One region of the Priestia sp. 179-F W1.4 NHS genome, then DNA from elsewhere that is predicted to be linked to it. Evidence: a T-box and tRNA genes for the amino acid it is inferred to sense, from the RefSeq annotation. Region 1 holds a T-box; the other holds one or more tRNA genes.

Region 1 (8,043 bases):
CAAAAACGAAGGTATTTTACAATTAATTTTTAGAAAAATAACATCATTTGGAATAAAAATTCCTTTCTCTGCCTATACTGATGGATAACAAACAGATAGTAAGTGAGGGGTAAATTATGCTATATCTTCATGATGTATGGGTTAATTGGTTTGAAGGCGAAGAAAACGGTTATAATGTGTGTCATTTCCATGAGTGGAGAAAAGACGATTGTGTAGAACTGCTCGATCAAGCACCGTTATTAAAAGTAAATCCGCTTTTATTTCATTACATTGAAAATGATCTTTCCGAGCTACCTCAACAACTACTACAAGATGTCTATCAGAAAGCATACATTCGGAAAAATCATGAGCGCACGCAGGTTGAATATTGTTTTATTGTTACAGATGGAACGAATATTTTAGCAATTGATACGATGGGCTATCATATCCCAATTCGAAAAAGCCGCTTAATTCCAAGACAAGAACAGTTAGTTTATGAGATGATTGCGGATCAAGAAGAGCTAGAATATAAGTTCAGTGAAGACGAGCTAACTAAAAAAGAGCATCATATTCTTTCGCCGTCTCCTGAAACGATGAGAGGGCTAACACGTAAAGAACGTCAGCTAAAACAGCTGTTATTTATGGCACTTGATCAGCTACATACAACAAAAAATACAGCTCAAATCCGCTACTGGTACACAGAGTGGAATCCAACGAAATACGAAGACATTCAAGAGATGCCGTTTCAAGACGTATGGAATCAGCTATACGATGAAACGAAGTCAGGGTGGTCACCGAAACATAAATTATTATGCGAGCGCTTAGTAAAAGGACAACCTTTCTTTGAAAAACTTTGGGAAATTGAACAAGAGCCAAAAGTGAATTAAAAAAACGACTGCATAGCAGTCGTTTTTTTTTTAACGTTTACGGCCAATTCCCATTGCGTTTCGCATTTTGCGAAGCATTTTATTAGCCGTTGCATTTGCTTTATCGGCACCTTGATCTAAAATATCATCTAACTCGCTAGAATCAACTAATTCATAATATCTTTCTTGAATTGGAGCAAGTGCTTCAGCTACTACTTTAGCTGTGTCAGCTTTAAAGTCACCATAACCTTTGCCTTCGTACATTGCTTCAATGTCTTCGATTGATTTATTTGCTAGGATTGAATAAATGCTTAATAAGTTTGAAATACCTGGCTTATTTTCTTTATCGTAGCGAACAATACCTTCTGAATCCGTTACGGCACTTTTGATTTTCTTTTCAATCGTTTTAGCGTCATCCAAGAGCGTAATAAAAGCTTTTTGGTTTGGATCGGACTTGCTCATTTTTTTCGTAGGATCTTGAAGAGACATGACGCGTGCGCCCACTTTTGGAATACGTACTTCAGGAATAGTGAAGATATCATTGTATTTTTTGTTAAAGCGCTCAGCTAAGTCACGCGTTAATTCTAAATGCTGCTTTTGATCTTCACCAACTGGAACCAAATCGGTGTTGTATAAAAGAATATCAGCTGCCATTAGTGGAGGATAAGTTAATAATCCTGCTGATACTGCTTCTTTTCCAGCGGACTTATCTTTAAACTGAGTCATACGCTCAAGTTCACCGATATACGCTACGCACTGTAACATCCATCCTGCTTCCGTGTGGGCGGGCACTTCTGATTGAATAAATAAAGTTGATTTTGCTGGATCAATTCCTACTGCTACATACAGAGCAGCAAGGCTGCGAATGTTTTTACGAAGTGCTAAACGGTCTTGAGGCGCTGTAATTGCATGCTGATCTACAATACAAAAATGACAGTTATAGTCATGTTGAAGTTCAACAAATTGCTTCATCGCTCCAATGTAGTTACCTAAAGTGATTGTACCGCTTGGTTGAATACCTGAAAAAATTGTTTTCATCAAATCTTCCTTTCATCTGCACATATATGATGCTAGTTTACGTATACAACATAAAAAGGCCCATCCGCTCCTAGCATAAGCTAGGGGCGAATGGACCGCGTTGCCACCCTAATTAGCACACATTATTGTGAACTATCTTTATTCATGTAACGTTGAGATCAACGTTCAAGCTTTGCACTTGAAAGCTCCAAAGTCCATTCTGCAGGTTTCAATGTTTGTTCTCACCAGCCACAAACTCTCTAAAAATGAAAATTCTGCATACTACTCTTTTTCACAGCTTTAATTATATAGTTATTCGTTATTATAACGCGAAAAAGCAGGAATTTAAACATCTTATCGCTAAAAAGTTTTATAAGACAATTTACTGGAATTTTTCTTCGGCAAAAAAAGACAAGAACCTTTTAATTAAAGCATTTCTTGATGAAAATTTGGTGGAGGATTTGGTAAAAATCTTTTATTTAGTATTTCTAATGCCTTTGTAATACTATTGTAATACCTATACTACAAAAAAGATTTTAGACGTCTGACAAGTAGGCACAATCCTTATAAGATAAGGTTTTTTCCCTCATGACAAAAAAATACCATTAAATAATAGTATTGCAATAAATTTTTAAAATATTTATAATAGGCGTAACAAACATATTTTTTACAAAGGTATTACAATTTCTTAATTTTTCAGAAAAAACAAAATAGCCAATGTTTTGTTTCAATTAGCGAATTTTGTAATGAATGAGTCTTCTACATATTAAGCGCATACATTGGATTTACAACATGTAAACAATTGATGACAGTTTCATAGGGTAGAAGAATAATTTTGCAGTGAGGTCTTTAGCACTCTACTACGTGAAAAAATAACTGATTATTTTGTATTGAAAGAGGATTAAGAAATTAGTGCATATCAAAAAAATATGGTTGCCACACAAACAAAATTTAATAGGGGGTAACACGCAATGAAGAAAAGGTTGTCAATTCTTTTCAGTTTGCTGCTTGTAATGAGCTTGTTTTTAGCTGCATGTGGATTTAACAAAGAATCTGGTGGCAGTGAAAATGCTAGCAGTGATGGCGGCGACAAGAAAAAAGAGCAAGAGCTTCGCGTAAACATTAAAACTGAGCCTTTCTCACTGAACCCAGGCTTAGCTAATGATTCAACGTCATCAAACGTATTATTACAAACATTTGAAGGTTTAACTCGTATTGGTAAAGATGGAAAACCTGAAAATGCCATGGCGAAAGATGTAAAGATCAGCGATGATCAAACTAAATATACGTTTACGATTCGCGACGATGCAAAATGGTCAAATGGTGACCCTGTAACAGCAAAAGATTTCGAATATGCATGGAAATGGGCGTTAGATCCTAAAAACGAATCTCAATATGCATATCAATTATACTATGTTAAAAATGCACAGGCTGCTAATGAAGGAAAAGGTTCATTAGATGATGTTGCCGTTAAAGCAACAGATGATAAAACGCTTGAGGTAACATTAGAAAACCCAACGCCATATTTCTTAGAATTAACAGCTTTCTATACGTACTTCCCAGTGAATACGAAAATTGCTGAATCAAATGAAAAATGGTACACAAATGCAGGCGAAAACTATACGTCAAACGGTCCTTTCAAGCTTAAAACTTGGAAACATAACGACAAAATTGAGTTAGTTCCTAATGAAAACTATTGGGATAAAGATGCTGTAAAACTTAAAAAAGTTGAAATGTACATGATCAATGATAACAACACTGAACTTTCAATGTTCAAAAACGGTGAATTAGACTGGGCGGGTATGCCTACCGGTCAATTACCAGCTGATGCACTTCCTGAATTAAAGAAAGACGGTTCATTAAACATTCAAGAGATTGCAGGTACTTACTGGTACAAGTTTAATACAGAACAAAAACCTTTAGACAATGTGAACATTCGTAAAGCATTAGCTTATGCAATTGATCGTAAAGGTATTACAGAACAAATTACAAAAGACGGTTCAGTTCCAGCGATGGCGGCTGTACCACCAACAATGTTTGAAGATAACAAAAAAGGCTACTTCAAAGACAATGATGTGAAAAAAGCAAAAGAATATTTAGAAAAAGGCTTGAAAGAAATGGGCCTTAAAGATGCTTCAGAACTACCAGCAATTAAGGTTTCATACAACACGGATGAAAAACATGCAAAAATTGCACAAGCTGTTCAAGATATGTGGAAGAAAAACCTTGGTATTAAAGTACAGTTAGACAACTCTGAGTGGGCTGTTTACATTGAAAAGTTACACCAAGGAGATTATCAAGTTGGGCGTATGGGCTGGTTAGGAGACTTTAACGATCCAATCAACTTCCTAGAGTTATTCCGTGACAAAAAAGGCGGAAACAATGATACAAACTGGGAAAATCCAGAATATAAAAAGTTATTAATTGACTCTCAAAAAGAAACAGACCCTAAAAAACGTCAGGCAATGTTGAAAAAAGCAGAAGGTATCTTCATGGATGAAATGCCAGTGGCACCAATCTACTTCTACACAAATGCTTGGGTACAAGACAAGCAGCTGAAAGATGTTGTGATGTCTGGTCTTGGAGACATTCAGATTAAGTGGGCTCATTTTGAGTAAGTAACATCAATTATGACAAAGGGTATATGGGGCCTGGTGCTCCATATACTTTTCTTTCTTGTGCGCGAATTTTGTAAAAATATGGAGGTGTGTCAGGGTGTTCAAATATATAGGAAAACGACTTATTTATATGTTTCTATCATTATGGCTGATCGTAACAGCGACCTTTTTCTTAATGCGTGCTGTTCCAGGAGGTCCATTCACATCAGAAAAGCAGCTTCCCCCTGAAATTCAAAAAAATCTAAATCAGTATTACGGTTTAGATCAGCCTTGGTACCATCAGTACTTTGATTACTTAACATCAATTTTAAAGTGGGATTTTGGTCCATCTTTCAAATATAAAGGCCAAACGGTAAATGATTTGATTAACGGCGGATTCCCTGTTTCATTCATGCTAGGGATGGAAGCTATTTTAATAGCGATTGCTATTGGCGTAGTACTAGGTGTTATTGCTGCTTTAAAACATAATAAGTGGCAAGATTACACGGCGATGGTTATTGCAGTTCTAGGAATCTCAGTTCCAAGTTTTATCATGGCAGCGGTATTACAATACGTTCTGGCTATGAAACTACAAATTTTTCCGGTTGCACGCTGGGAATCTTGGGCACACACGGTGTTACCAGCTCTCGCGCTTGCTTCAACCCCTATGGCGTTTATCGCACGATTAACTCGGTCGAGTATGCTTGAAGTATTAAGCAATGATTATATTCGTACAGCGAAAGCAAAAGGTTTAAGCAGAGGCGTTATTACAGTTAAGCACGCCATGCGAAATGCGATGCTTCCAGTCGTATCCTATATGGGACCTTTAGTAGCAGGGATTTTAACGGGTAGCTTTGTTATTGAAAAAATATTTGGTATCCCGGGATTAGGTTCACACTTTGTACTCAGTATCTCAAACCGAGATTATACAACGATTATGGGCGTAACGGTGTTCTACAGTATTTTACTACTTTTTTGTATCTTGCTTGTAGATATTGCATACGGCTTCATTGACCCTCGAATTAAACTTACAGGTGCTAAGAAAGGAGAGTAACTATGCAGCAACTTCCGAAAATTCCTAAAGAAATGTTTGAAACAGCAGGGATTGACCACGCTCAGGCAGAAAAGATTGAAAAACCGAGTCTTTCATTCTGGCAAGATGTTTTTATTCGTTTTCGCAAAAATAAGCTTGCTATGTTTGGTGTAGTACTAATGGTTCTCCTTGTTTTTATGGCTATATTTGGTCCATTGATGGTGAAATATGATTATGCAACCAATGATTTGCTGAATGCTAATCAGGCTCCATCTTCTGAGCACTGGTTCGGTACAGATGAATTAGGGCGTGATGTTTTTGCTCGTACGTGGGAGGGCGCTCGTATTTCATTATTTATCGGGTTAGCAGCAGCTTTAATTGATTTATTCATCGGCGTAGTTTGGGGAAGCATCTCTGGATACCGCGGCGGCCGTACGGATGAAACAATGATGCGTGTTGCGGATATCTTATATGGTGTTCCTTACCTTTTACTGGTTATTATTTTAATGGTTATGCTTGGCCAAGGGTTAGGTACGATGATCTTGGCGATGACCATTACCGGCTGGATTAACATGGCCCGTATTGTACGCGGACAAGTATTGCAGTTGAAAAACCAAGAGTACGTAATGGCTTCACAAACATTAGGAGCAACAACAAAGCGTATTTTATTTAAACATCTTATTCCGAATGCAACAGGTCCAATTTTAGTAACAATGACACTAACGATTCCTTCAGCAATCTTTACAGAAGCATTTTTAAGCTACTTGGGACTAGGCGTTCCGGCACCGCTTGCAAGCTGGGGAACAATGGCTTCAGAAGGCTTACCTGCTTTGGAATACTATCCTTGGCGCTTATTTTTCCCAGGTTTGTTTATCTGTTTAACAATCTTAGCGTTCAACGTAATTGGTGATGGATTACGAGATGCGTTAGATCCAAAACTACGTAAGTAAGGAAGTGAACTCATATGTCACGTTTATTAGAAGTAAAAAATTTAGCTGTATCATTTAAAACATATGGCGGAGAAGTTCAAGCTGTTCGCGGCGTTAACTTCCACTTAAATAAAGGTGAAACGCTAGCAATTGTTGGTGAGTCAGGATCTGGTAAAAGTGTAACTTCACAAACAATCATGCGCCTTATCCCGATGCCTCCTGGCCGAATTAAAAGCGGTGAAATGCTGTTTGACGGCATTGATTTAGCAAAGAAAACGGATAAAGAAATGGAAGCTATTCGCGGTAAGGATATCGGTATGATTTTCCAAGATCCGATGACTTCTTTAAATCCAACAATGAAGGTTGGAGCTCAAATTGGTGAAGTCGTAATCAAGCATTCCAAAGTATCTAAAGCGGAAGCGAAAAAACGTGCAGTCGAGTTATTAACGCTTGTAGGCATTCCTTTTCCAGAACAGCGTGTGAATCAATATCCGCATGAATTCAGCGGAGGGATGAGACAGCGTGTTGTCATTGCGATGGCTCTTGCTTCTAATCCGAAATTACTGATTGCTGATGAACCAACAACGGCGCTTGATGTAACAATTCAAGCTCAAATTTTAGAGTTGATGAAAGACATTCAGAAAAAAACGGATACATCTATTATCTTTATCACCCATGATCTTGGTGTAGTAGCAAATGTAGCAGATCGAGTAGCCGTTATGTACGCTGGTCAAATTGTTGAAACGGGCACAGTGGATGAAGTGTTTTACGACCCAAAACATCCGTATACGTGGGGACTTTTAGCTTCTATGCCAAGCTTAGATAACGAGGCGGAAGAAGAGCTGGCTGCTATTCCTGGAACGCCGCCAGATTTAACGAATCCTCCAAAGGGAGATGCATTTGCAGCGCGAAATCCGTACGCAATGAAAATTGATTTTGAACAAGAACCTCCAATGTTCAAAATATCGGATACGCACTATGCAAAAACATGGCTCTTACATCCGGATGCACCAAAAGTAGAGCCGCCTGCTTCAGTTCAGCGCCGCATGCGTAAAGTTGACAATGTATACAGTACACCTGTACTCGTAGCGAAGGATGGTGAATAACATGACAGATAAATTATTAGAGATTAAAGGCCTGAAGCAACATTTTTTCACAAGTAAAGGAACAATTAAAGCGGTTGATGGTCTGACGTTTGACATCTTCCGCGGAGAGACGTTAGGTCTTGTAGGTGAATCTGGTTGCGGAAAGTCAACGACAGGCAGAACGATTATTCGTTTATATGACGCTACTAGCGGTGAGGTGCTATTTAATGGCGAAAATGTACATGGTCGCAAATCTCGCTCGGAGCTTAAAAAATTCAATCGTAAAATGCAAATGATTTTCCAAGATCCATATGCGTCACTTAACCCTCGTATGACCGTAGCAGATATCATAGCAGAAGGCATTGACATCCACGGTTTAGCTAAGACGAGAAAAGAGCGTATGGCAAAGGTTCACGAGCTTCTTGAAACAGTGGGGCTTAACAAAGAACATGCAAATCGCTATCCACATGAGTTTAGTGGCGGCCAGCGTCAGCGTATCGGTATCGCAAGAGCACTGGCAGTAGAACCTGATTTTAT
Region 2 (8,043 bases), on a different contig from region 1:
TTTCAGCAAGACATAAAAGATATGGAAAACGACCTTAATCAATAAAAGAGCCGCTGTTTTACTTAGACTTAGAGCAGGTTCATAATAGGGTATAAATTGCAAAAGCAGAAGATAATGAACTTCTGCTTTTTTTTATTGGCAGAGTGAATGTAGGTTTCGTGTATATAATGGCTTCTAGCAGTTGTTTGGAGGGCAAGGCGAAGGCTTGCACGGAAATCAACAGTAGTGTAACAAATAATCCATCGTTCCATTCTTATTTTAAAAGGTATAGAAGTTAAAAAAGTAAGAATCCTAATAAAAACAGAACGATAAGAATGGAAAGGGATTGTGACAGGAAACATGCTAATAAATATACTAATAATGATTGTCGTATTGTACTTCATATATGTATTCGTAACTGCAGTGGTACTGTTTTATGTCCCTTTGCACAAGGGAAAAGACTTAAAAGTAATGAATACTGAGAATTTTTACGGAAAGAAAGAGTCCACAGACCGCGTTATGCTTTTGGAAAACGGTTATTTTTCAGGACTTGTTCGGATGCAGATGATTCAAGAAGCGAGGCATACAATTGATATTGCTTACTTTTCCATCGGCAAAGGTCGTTCGTCGGATTTACTTATGGGTGCTTTATTCGAAGCTGCGGACCGAGGTATACGTATTCGAGTGCTGTTAGACGGGATCTCTCATGGGTTAAAAGGCAAGAGAAAAAATGTTCTTTATGCTCTAGCTTTCCACAATAATATTGAATTAAAGTACTATGAGCCCTTTACTATTCTTAAACCTTGGACATGGCATAACCGTCTTCACGATAAAATAATAGTAGTCGATGGCCAATTAGGTATTAGTGGAGGACGAAATATTGGAGATAAATACTTGGCCAGTCAACCGGATGAAAATTTTGTCTATGACCGTGATGTGCTGATTTATAATACAAAGCAAGAAAGTAATAGTGTCATTCTTTCAATGGAGAAGTATGTAGAGAAATTATGGAACCACCCGTATACGCGCAAAGCTTTTCCAAAGCTCAAGAAAACTAAACAATTTCGTGGCCTTTCAGGAAAGAAATTGTTAATAGATCAATACGAAGAGGCCAAAAAAGCAAACGACCCCTTTGTCCATCCTTATATTGTATGGAGAGAATCAACGATGCCTACAAGAAAGGTTTCTTTTATTACAAACCCTATTCAAAGAATGAATAAAAGCCCTTTTATATGGAAAACGTTTATTAAGCTTTCCGAGCAAGCTGAAAAATCCATTGTCGTTCAAAGTCCTTATATTGTACCAACAAAAGAGATGGAACAGTATATAGATAAGTCAGTAAAATCTAAAGTGCAAAGAATTATTTTAACGAATTCTATTACGTCCACTCCGAATGCTATGGCTTTTTCTGCATACTTAGGAGTGAAAAATCGCGTCATAAAAGCGGCTTCAAAGCTTTATGAATATCAACAGCCTTATTCCGTTCACGGGAAATCCGTTGTTTACGACCAGCGTTTGAGTGCAGTTGGTTCTTTTAACTTAGATTCACGTTCTGTATTTTTAAATACTGAATCTATGGTTATGATAGATAGTGAAGAATTTGCAGCCGAGCTAACAGGGGCTATTGAAACTAAAATTTCTCACAGTACGCTTGTGGGAAATGAGGGGGAACCTGTGGATTTTAATACGGATTCTCAAAAAAACGTGCCTCCCGTAAAATCTGCACTCCTCCATATTCTTTCAGTCTTCACGCGATTTTGGAGACATTTTGTATAGTTCTGCACTTTTCCTAAAAAAGTGCTTTTGCAGAAAGCTTATAAAAATAAATGGTAGAGGATAAAAGGTGCTGCAACTGGCAGTGGGAAGTGTGAAAAGCTGTGATATGCCTCACAGTTTTTTTGAAGTCGCCAGTACTAGTCATGATTCATAAAAAGACCTATTGACGAAATTCCATATATGTTTTATTATAATATAGCGTCGTCAATAAACGAGGTTCTTTTGAAGAAATCATTTCTAGGGGCATAGTTTAAAGGTAGAACTACGGTCTCCAAAACCGTCAGTGTGGGTTCGATTCCTACTGCCCCTGCCATTTTGGAGTTATTTTTCAATTCACACGCGGGTGTGGCGGAATTGGCAGACGCGCTAGACTTAGGATCTAGTGTCTTATGACGTGGGGGTTCAAGTCCCTTCACCCGCATCTTTACTTTTATATATTGCGCGGAAGTAGTTCAGTGGTAGAACACCACCTTGCCAAGGTGGGGGTCGCGAGTTCGAACCTCGTCTTCCGCTTCTTTTCAAAAGCAGTTTGCATGTGCAAACTGCTTTTTTTGTTGTAGAAATAAAGATTTTTACTATGCTGTTTTTAATTAGAAATAGTTTATTCAATCAGTGCTGCTTATACGTATTATTTTCGTGAATATACACATATTATTGGGGTTACATTAAAAGCTAATGAACGATACGTGAAGACGTCTAATATGGTTTTTAAGATAGGGGGAGAGTCCTATGGAATCTAGTTGGTTTTCAATTATACCGTTTTTAATTGTTATTCCAATAGCTATTTTCACCAAACAAGTGCTACCAGGGTTGTTTTTAGGCTTATTAGTAGGCGCTTATTTGATTGATCATTCGATTGTCGGAGGTGTTGAAAAGTTACTTCACTACGTTGTACAAGCTCTTAGAAATAAAAGTAATATAGAAATCGTTGTCTTTTTATACGCGTTTTCAGGGCTTATCGGAATGATTAAGATGGCTGGAGGAGTTAAAGGTTTTGTGGAAACAGCTGCAGAAAGAATTGATACAAGAAAAAAAGCTCTTATTTTAACCTATGTTTCAACCATTGGAACATTCAGTGCTCCCACCTTTCGTTTTGTGACGATCGCGCCCATTATGAGAGCGCTGCTGAAAAAAGTGAAAATGACGACAGCAGAGCTAGGGTTTGTTATTGAAACAACTGCTACTCCTGTTATCGTCTTAATTCCCGTGGCAACGGCATTTGTAGGATATATGGTCTCAATCATTCAAATGGCAATTGATCATCAAGGCATAAAACAAGACGCTTATTCTTTGTTTATTCAAAGCATTCCTTATAATTTCTTTTCGATTGTGATTATTTTAGTAGGGATTTATTTCAGCTTTTTTCATCATTCAACGTCTACGGCTCCTATGAAGCTCGAGGAAGAAGACGAAAAAGATTGGCATGATTGTCATCCTTGCGTATCGAAGGATTTGCCTTCTAAGCCTTGGAATTTGTTAGTACCTTTACTTGTTGTGATTTCACTTACCTTACTTTTAACATGGTGGAGTGGACATCGTAAGAGTCACACCTTTTTTGAAGCATTTATTAAAGCAGACGTGTTAGAAGCGATGGTAGTAGCTTTAATTATGACTACGTTAATTACCCTCATTTTTTTCTTGTTTCAGCGCTTTACATTACAGAATTTGCTTAATGGTTTTATCACAGGAGGCAATGACTTGATGTCCGTTATTTTGTTGTTATCGGTAGTATGGGGATTATCCGCTGTGACAGAAGACTTAGGTTTTTCAAATTTCGTGACGGCACATTCTAAGTGGATTCCTCAAATGTTTGTCACTCCGTTCATGTTTATCTTTGGAGCCGCTATTTCTTACTTTATCGGATCTGCTTGGGGAACGTGGGGGATTTTAATGCCGCTTGGCGTATCGCTTGCAAGTTCTGCAGATCTTTCTTTGCCGTTAATTATCGGTGCGGTGTTTGCGAGCGGTTCCTTTGGAGCGTTTTCTTCACCTTTAAGCGACGATACGAATACCATCGCCAAAATATTAGATTTATCTGTTATTGAATATGCCAAGTATAAATTAAAGCCAGCTTTAATTGCAGCGGGAATAACAGTTGCTTTCTATCTTGTTGTATCTTTCTTATTTTGAATGAGAAAAATAGCCGTCTAGTATCAATTTTTCATTTTTTTTAATTTAAAGTATGCATACAGTCCTAATGACAGGCACACTAGCATGATACAAGTAAGCGGAAATAAGATGGTATTAACAAAATGATCATAAAACCATATATACACGCACATCACCTCAATAATTTTAACGCCATTTTTTCTATTTAGTAGAGATACACTATCTGTGCTGCTTCTTCCTATTCTTCAAAAAGGCGATAATCAGAAGCAGTAGGGGTATGATAGAAAATAGCGGCATATGCAAAAGAAATCTCGCTACGTGCAATCCTTCGTAAAGGTGTTCTTGAAAATTACTAGCGATTGTAATCGACAAAAACAACACAATGATGCCTAAAGGATACGCTAGACGGGAAGGAGATTTAATTTTAAATAAAGTAGCTGTACCTATTATAGAAGCATAAAACAAGATGCTAACTTTGAAATAAATCCCAATCACCATAGCGAACATAAAAAATACATCTAGACGCTCTAAAAAATCAGCTACTTGGATCGTTTGGACAGTACTAAGAAGAGGGAACTGTGATCTTGTCGTCAGATCAACTCCAAGCACGCTAATGTTAATGATCATCGTAATAATTAGATTAATTCCGCTTAATCCCGTTGCGCATAGCATGGTCACACTTGCTTTTTTGGGATTGCTTAAGTAAGGAAGAAGCATAGTAAATACAATAGCTTCCGTGAAAGGAAAATACAGCGTTTCGGTCAAAGCAACTTTGGCAACAGGAAGTATTCCTTCTTTTAATACCGGCTGCAAGTTCTTAAAATCAATTAATCCTGAGCTAATAATTAAGATGAAGCCTGCAATAGCTAGAAAATACATAAAAATAAACAGAAGCTCTCCTGATCTCGCTATCGCTTCAATTCCTTTTCGGGTTATATAGATAATGACCAGCATCAATAAGGCATTGGCAATAAATAAAGGCGTATCGGGATAAGCAAAAGTAAGAAGCATTTCTCCGAAATCTCTTAGAACTCGTGATGCATCGTATAAAAAATAGACAATATATACGAATGCAAGAAGTGTTCCCAGTGCCTTACCTAAAATTTTCTGCATGTATTCTGTAGGGAGGAGGTCCGGATAGTAGGAATAGAGCTTATGATAGACTAAGAAGAAAAAAAAGCTGCACAGCATTCCAATTAAAATAGCTAGCCATGCATCTTGCTTCGCTCTCATTGCAAGAGGAACTAATAAAGCACTTCCCAGCTCGAATAAAACCATGAGAATAAATAACTGAGTGGCGCTGATTTTTGCTTTTTCCATATAGCCAGAACCTCCTTACCTCATTGTTGTTTTTCTTTTACGCTAGAGAGAAACGATTTATTGCGCAGACCTGTTCGGCGAATGTAAGCTTCTACTGTAACGTCTACATCTAATTTTGGAAAATAAACGTCATCCCATTCTGATTTGAGTTTTTCCCACTGATTAGGCCGCGTGCGTGCTAGTGCTTCTCCAAATCCAAAGATGTCAACTTTGTCTGTCTGAGCTTGTTTAATAGCTGTTTGTAATTCTTTTTTTATTTCTTCACCTGCAGCTTTTTCCATTTTTTTGATTACAGCAGGTTGACGTGTATCAACAGGGACCTCCACTTCTCCAAGATCGCCTTCTACGCGAGTGTGAACGGACGCATAAGGTTTTCCTTTTACCATTTTTACAGATACATCCGTTTTTTGACGAACTGTTTGATAAGCAAGCGCTTCTTTTTTTCCTTTCCAGTCTACATTAATGTCGGTTCCTTGTATTTTATCAAGAATCCAAACGCTGCCTCTGGCTGGACTATTGTACAACCAGTCGATTAACTTTCCATTTTTAAAAACAGCAATGCCAGAAGCACGAAGGGTAGCTTCTGGTGCGCTTTGCTGGAGGTTATCTAATTTTTCTGCTTGTTTAGGATTTCCAACTAAACGAAAACCCGAGACTAGTGCTTCTCCTCCAGGAGATTCGAGAGATCTCATCACTTCTTGAAAGGAAACCTTTAGATTTTCTCCCCATTTTCTTTGAGTGAACTCCAGCGTTTTCATAATTTTGTTTGCTGGAATTTTATCGACAGGCGTTAGTGCTTTTACCAAATCAGCAGCACTTGACTGGTTGGCGATTACTAAGGAAGTCGTAATTCGAAACTCAGGATCGCGATCAATAGAATCAATAAGAATGTTAATTCCTTCTTCACGCGCTAATTTTTCTCCGATCACGACTAAGTTGGTATGGGCATAATAAAGTCTTCGGGAAATTCTAGCTGAAGCGCGTCTGCTTGCTTCAACTAAATTATCACCGGAAGCAGCATAGATCGTAACAGGCGGATTTTGGGTACCGCCGCCCCCTTGTAAGCCAGCTACGTTTCCCGGGTTAATAATTTGAAAGGTAAGCTCATACCGTCCGTTTTTCGTTTTATCAATGCCCATTGCCGATACAAATGCAAGGTCTGTTAATTCTTTTTTACTCCAGCAGCTCGTAAGCAATACCATCATTATGGTCATTACCAGTAAAAATAAACTTTTACGTTTCATTTTGATCACCTTTTTCAAGTTCCTGGTTAATCATACCTCTTGAAGAAGGAGGCTCAGGCTTTTGATGTTTGCTTTGACGAACTTTGTTATCACTAATTAATTTAGGTCTTCTTCTCATCGTCCACCAAGGTAACCGCAGCAATGTATCTTCATTGCTTGCAGGAATAAAGGGTGCTAATGGGGTCATGTAAGGAACACCAAATGAACGTAAGCTGCATAGGTGTCCAACCCCCATTAAAAGAATAAGGATAATGCCATAGAAGCCGAATGTAGCCGCTCCCAGTATGAATAAAAAACGAATTAAACGCGCTGAAATAGCCATATCGAAAGACGGTGTGGCAAAGCTAGCAATGGCTGTAATCGATACAATAATAACCATAGCTGGTGAGACGATTCCCGCTTGAACTGCTGCTTGCCCAATAACAAGGGCTCCGACGATCGATACAGCAGAGCCGATAGCTTTTGGTAAACGAATCCCTGCTTCACGCAAAATTTCAAAGGTGACTTCCATAAAAAAAGCTTCCACGAACGCGGGAAATGGAACCGATTCTCGCTGTGCTGCAAGAGCTACAATAAGCGTTGTAGGTACCATCTCTTGATGAAATGTTGTAACCGCTACATATGTAGCAGGCGCGATAAGTGAAATCATAAACATAAACACCCGCAAAAGACGAATGGACGTCGCAATATCAAAGCGTGCGTAGTAATCTTCAGCCGATTGGAAAAATTGAATGAACAACGCTGGAGCAATAAGGACAAAAGGAGTTCCGTCCACAAAAATAGCAATTCTTCCTTCCAAAAGGTTACCTGCCACGACATCGGGTCTTTCTGTATTATAGATAGTTGGAAAAGGAGTGACCGTTTGATCTTCAATCAGCTGCTCAACATAACCTGATTCCAAAATACTATCAATATCAATGTTTTTTAATCGCTTTCGAATTTCTTTCACAACTTTATCGTTTGCGATGCCATGAATATACATAAGAGTGACATTCGTTTTAGTTACTCGACCAATCTTCATCGACTCTAGCCATAAGTCGGGTGTTTTAATAATTCGGCGCACCATGGCTAAGTTTGTGCCAATAGACTCAGTAAAGGCACCTTTTGGTCCCCGCACTACCATTTGGGTAGTAGATTCTGAAATGGCACGCTTTTCACCGCCTTGTGTACTCACGCTGAGTACGCGGTTTATGCCATCGACAATAAGAAGGCTGTCTCCTGACATCAAAGAAGACAGTAAATCATCCCAGTTTTCTGCAAATGATACGTTGCCGATTGTTACGATGTCTTCGGAAATTAACTCTAATGCATTTTTATCGTTTAGTTCGTTTTTTTCATTATCTTTCATAAGAGACTGCAGTAAGTAATCTTGAATAGCCTGATTATCTACAATCCCTTCTATGTAGACGATAGCAGCAGCTAAGCTGTTATTGACACCTAGTTTAAAATGACGAATCACAATATCTGAGCTGTTTCCAGTTTTCTCTTTAATGAGGGTAAGGTTCTCAGACAGCAAATTCTTAAGAGAAGAAGCTGCTTGTTCGCTGCTTGTTTGATTGGCCTGAGGTTGAAGCTTATTTTTAGATTTTTGATTTTTAAAAAACGAAGGCATAAA

Evidence for each region. The T-box of region 1 lies ahead of trpS (tryptophan--tRNA ligase). A T-box ahead of a tRNA ligase gene usually reads a tRNA of that ligase, here a tRNA-Trp.
Region 2: it has a tRNA-Trp gene. The T-box ahead of trpS (tryptophan--tRNA ligase) is inferred to sense a tRNA for this amino acid. The anticodon was not compared.

The regions. Positions count from the first base shown of each region.
Region 1 is NZ_JBIQFF010000006.1:83,469-91,511, forward strand. Features, by position in the region: gene ACH0CI_RS22365 (hypothetical protein) at 1-88, shown strand, start outside; gene ACH0CI_RS22370 (YjbA family protein) at 117-866, shown strand; gene trpS (tryptophan--tRNA ligase) at 897-1,886, opposite strand; T-box leader at 1,963-2,167, opposite strand; gene ACH0CI_RS22380 (peptide ABC transporter substrate-binding protein) at 2,834-4,480, shown strand; gene ACH0CI_RS22385 (ABC transporter permease) at 4,578-5,513, shown strand; gene ACH0CI_RS22390 (ABC transporter permease) at 5,516-6,442, shown strand; gene ACH0CI_RS22395 (ABC transporter ATP-binding protein) at 6,457-7,527, shown strand; gene ACH0CI_RS22400 (ABC transporter ATP-binding protein) at 7,529-8,043, shown strand, end outside.
Region 2 is NZ_JBIQFF010000003.1:412,589-420,631, forward strand. Features, by position in the region: gene ACH0CI_RS17325 (hypothetical protein) at 1-45, shown strand, start outside; gene ACH0CI_RS17330 (phospholipase D-like domain-containing protein) at 361-1,755, shown strand; tRNA gene ACH0CI_RS17335 (tRNA-Trp) at 1,995-2,068, shown strand; tRNA gene ACH0CI_RS17340 (tRNA-Leu) at 2,095-2,176, shown strand; tRNA gene ACH0CI_RS17345 (tRNA-Gly) at 2,197-2,268, shown strand; gene ACH0CI_RS17350 (Na+/H+ antiporter NhaC family protein) at 2,485-3,885, shown strand; gene ACH0CI_RS17355 (GerAB/ArcD/ProY family transporter) at 4,084-5,184, opposite strand; gene ACH0CI_RS17360 (Ger(x)C family spore germination protein) at 5,205-6,428, opposite strand; gene ACH0CI_RS17365 (spore germination protein) at 6,418-8,040, opposite strand.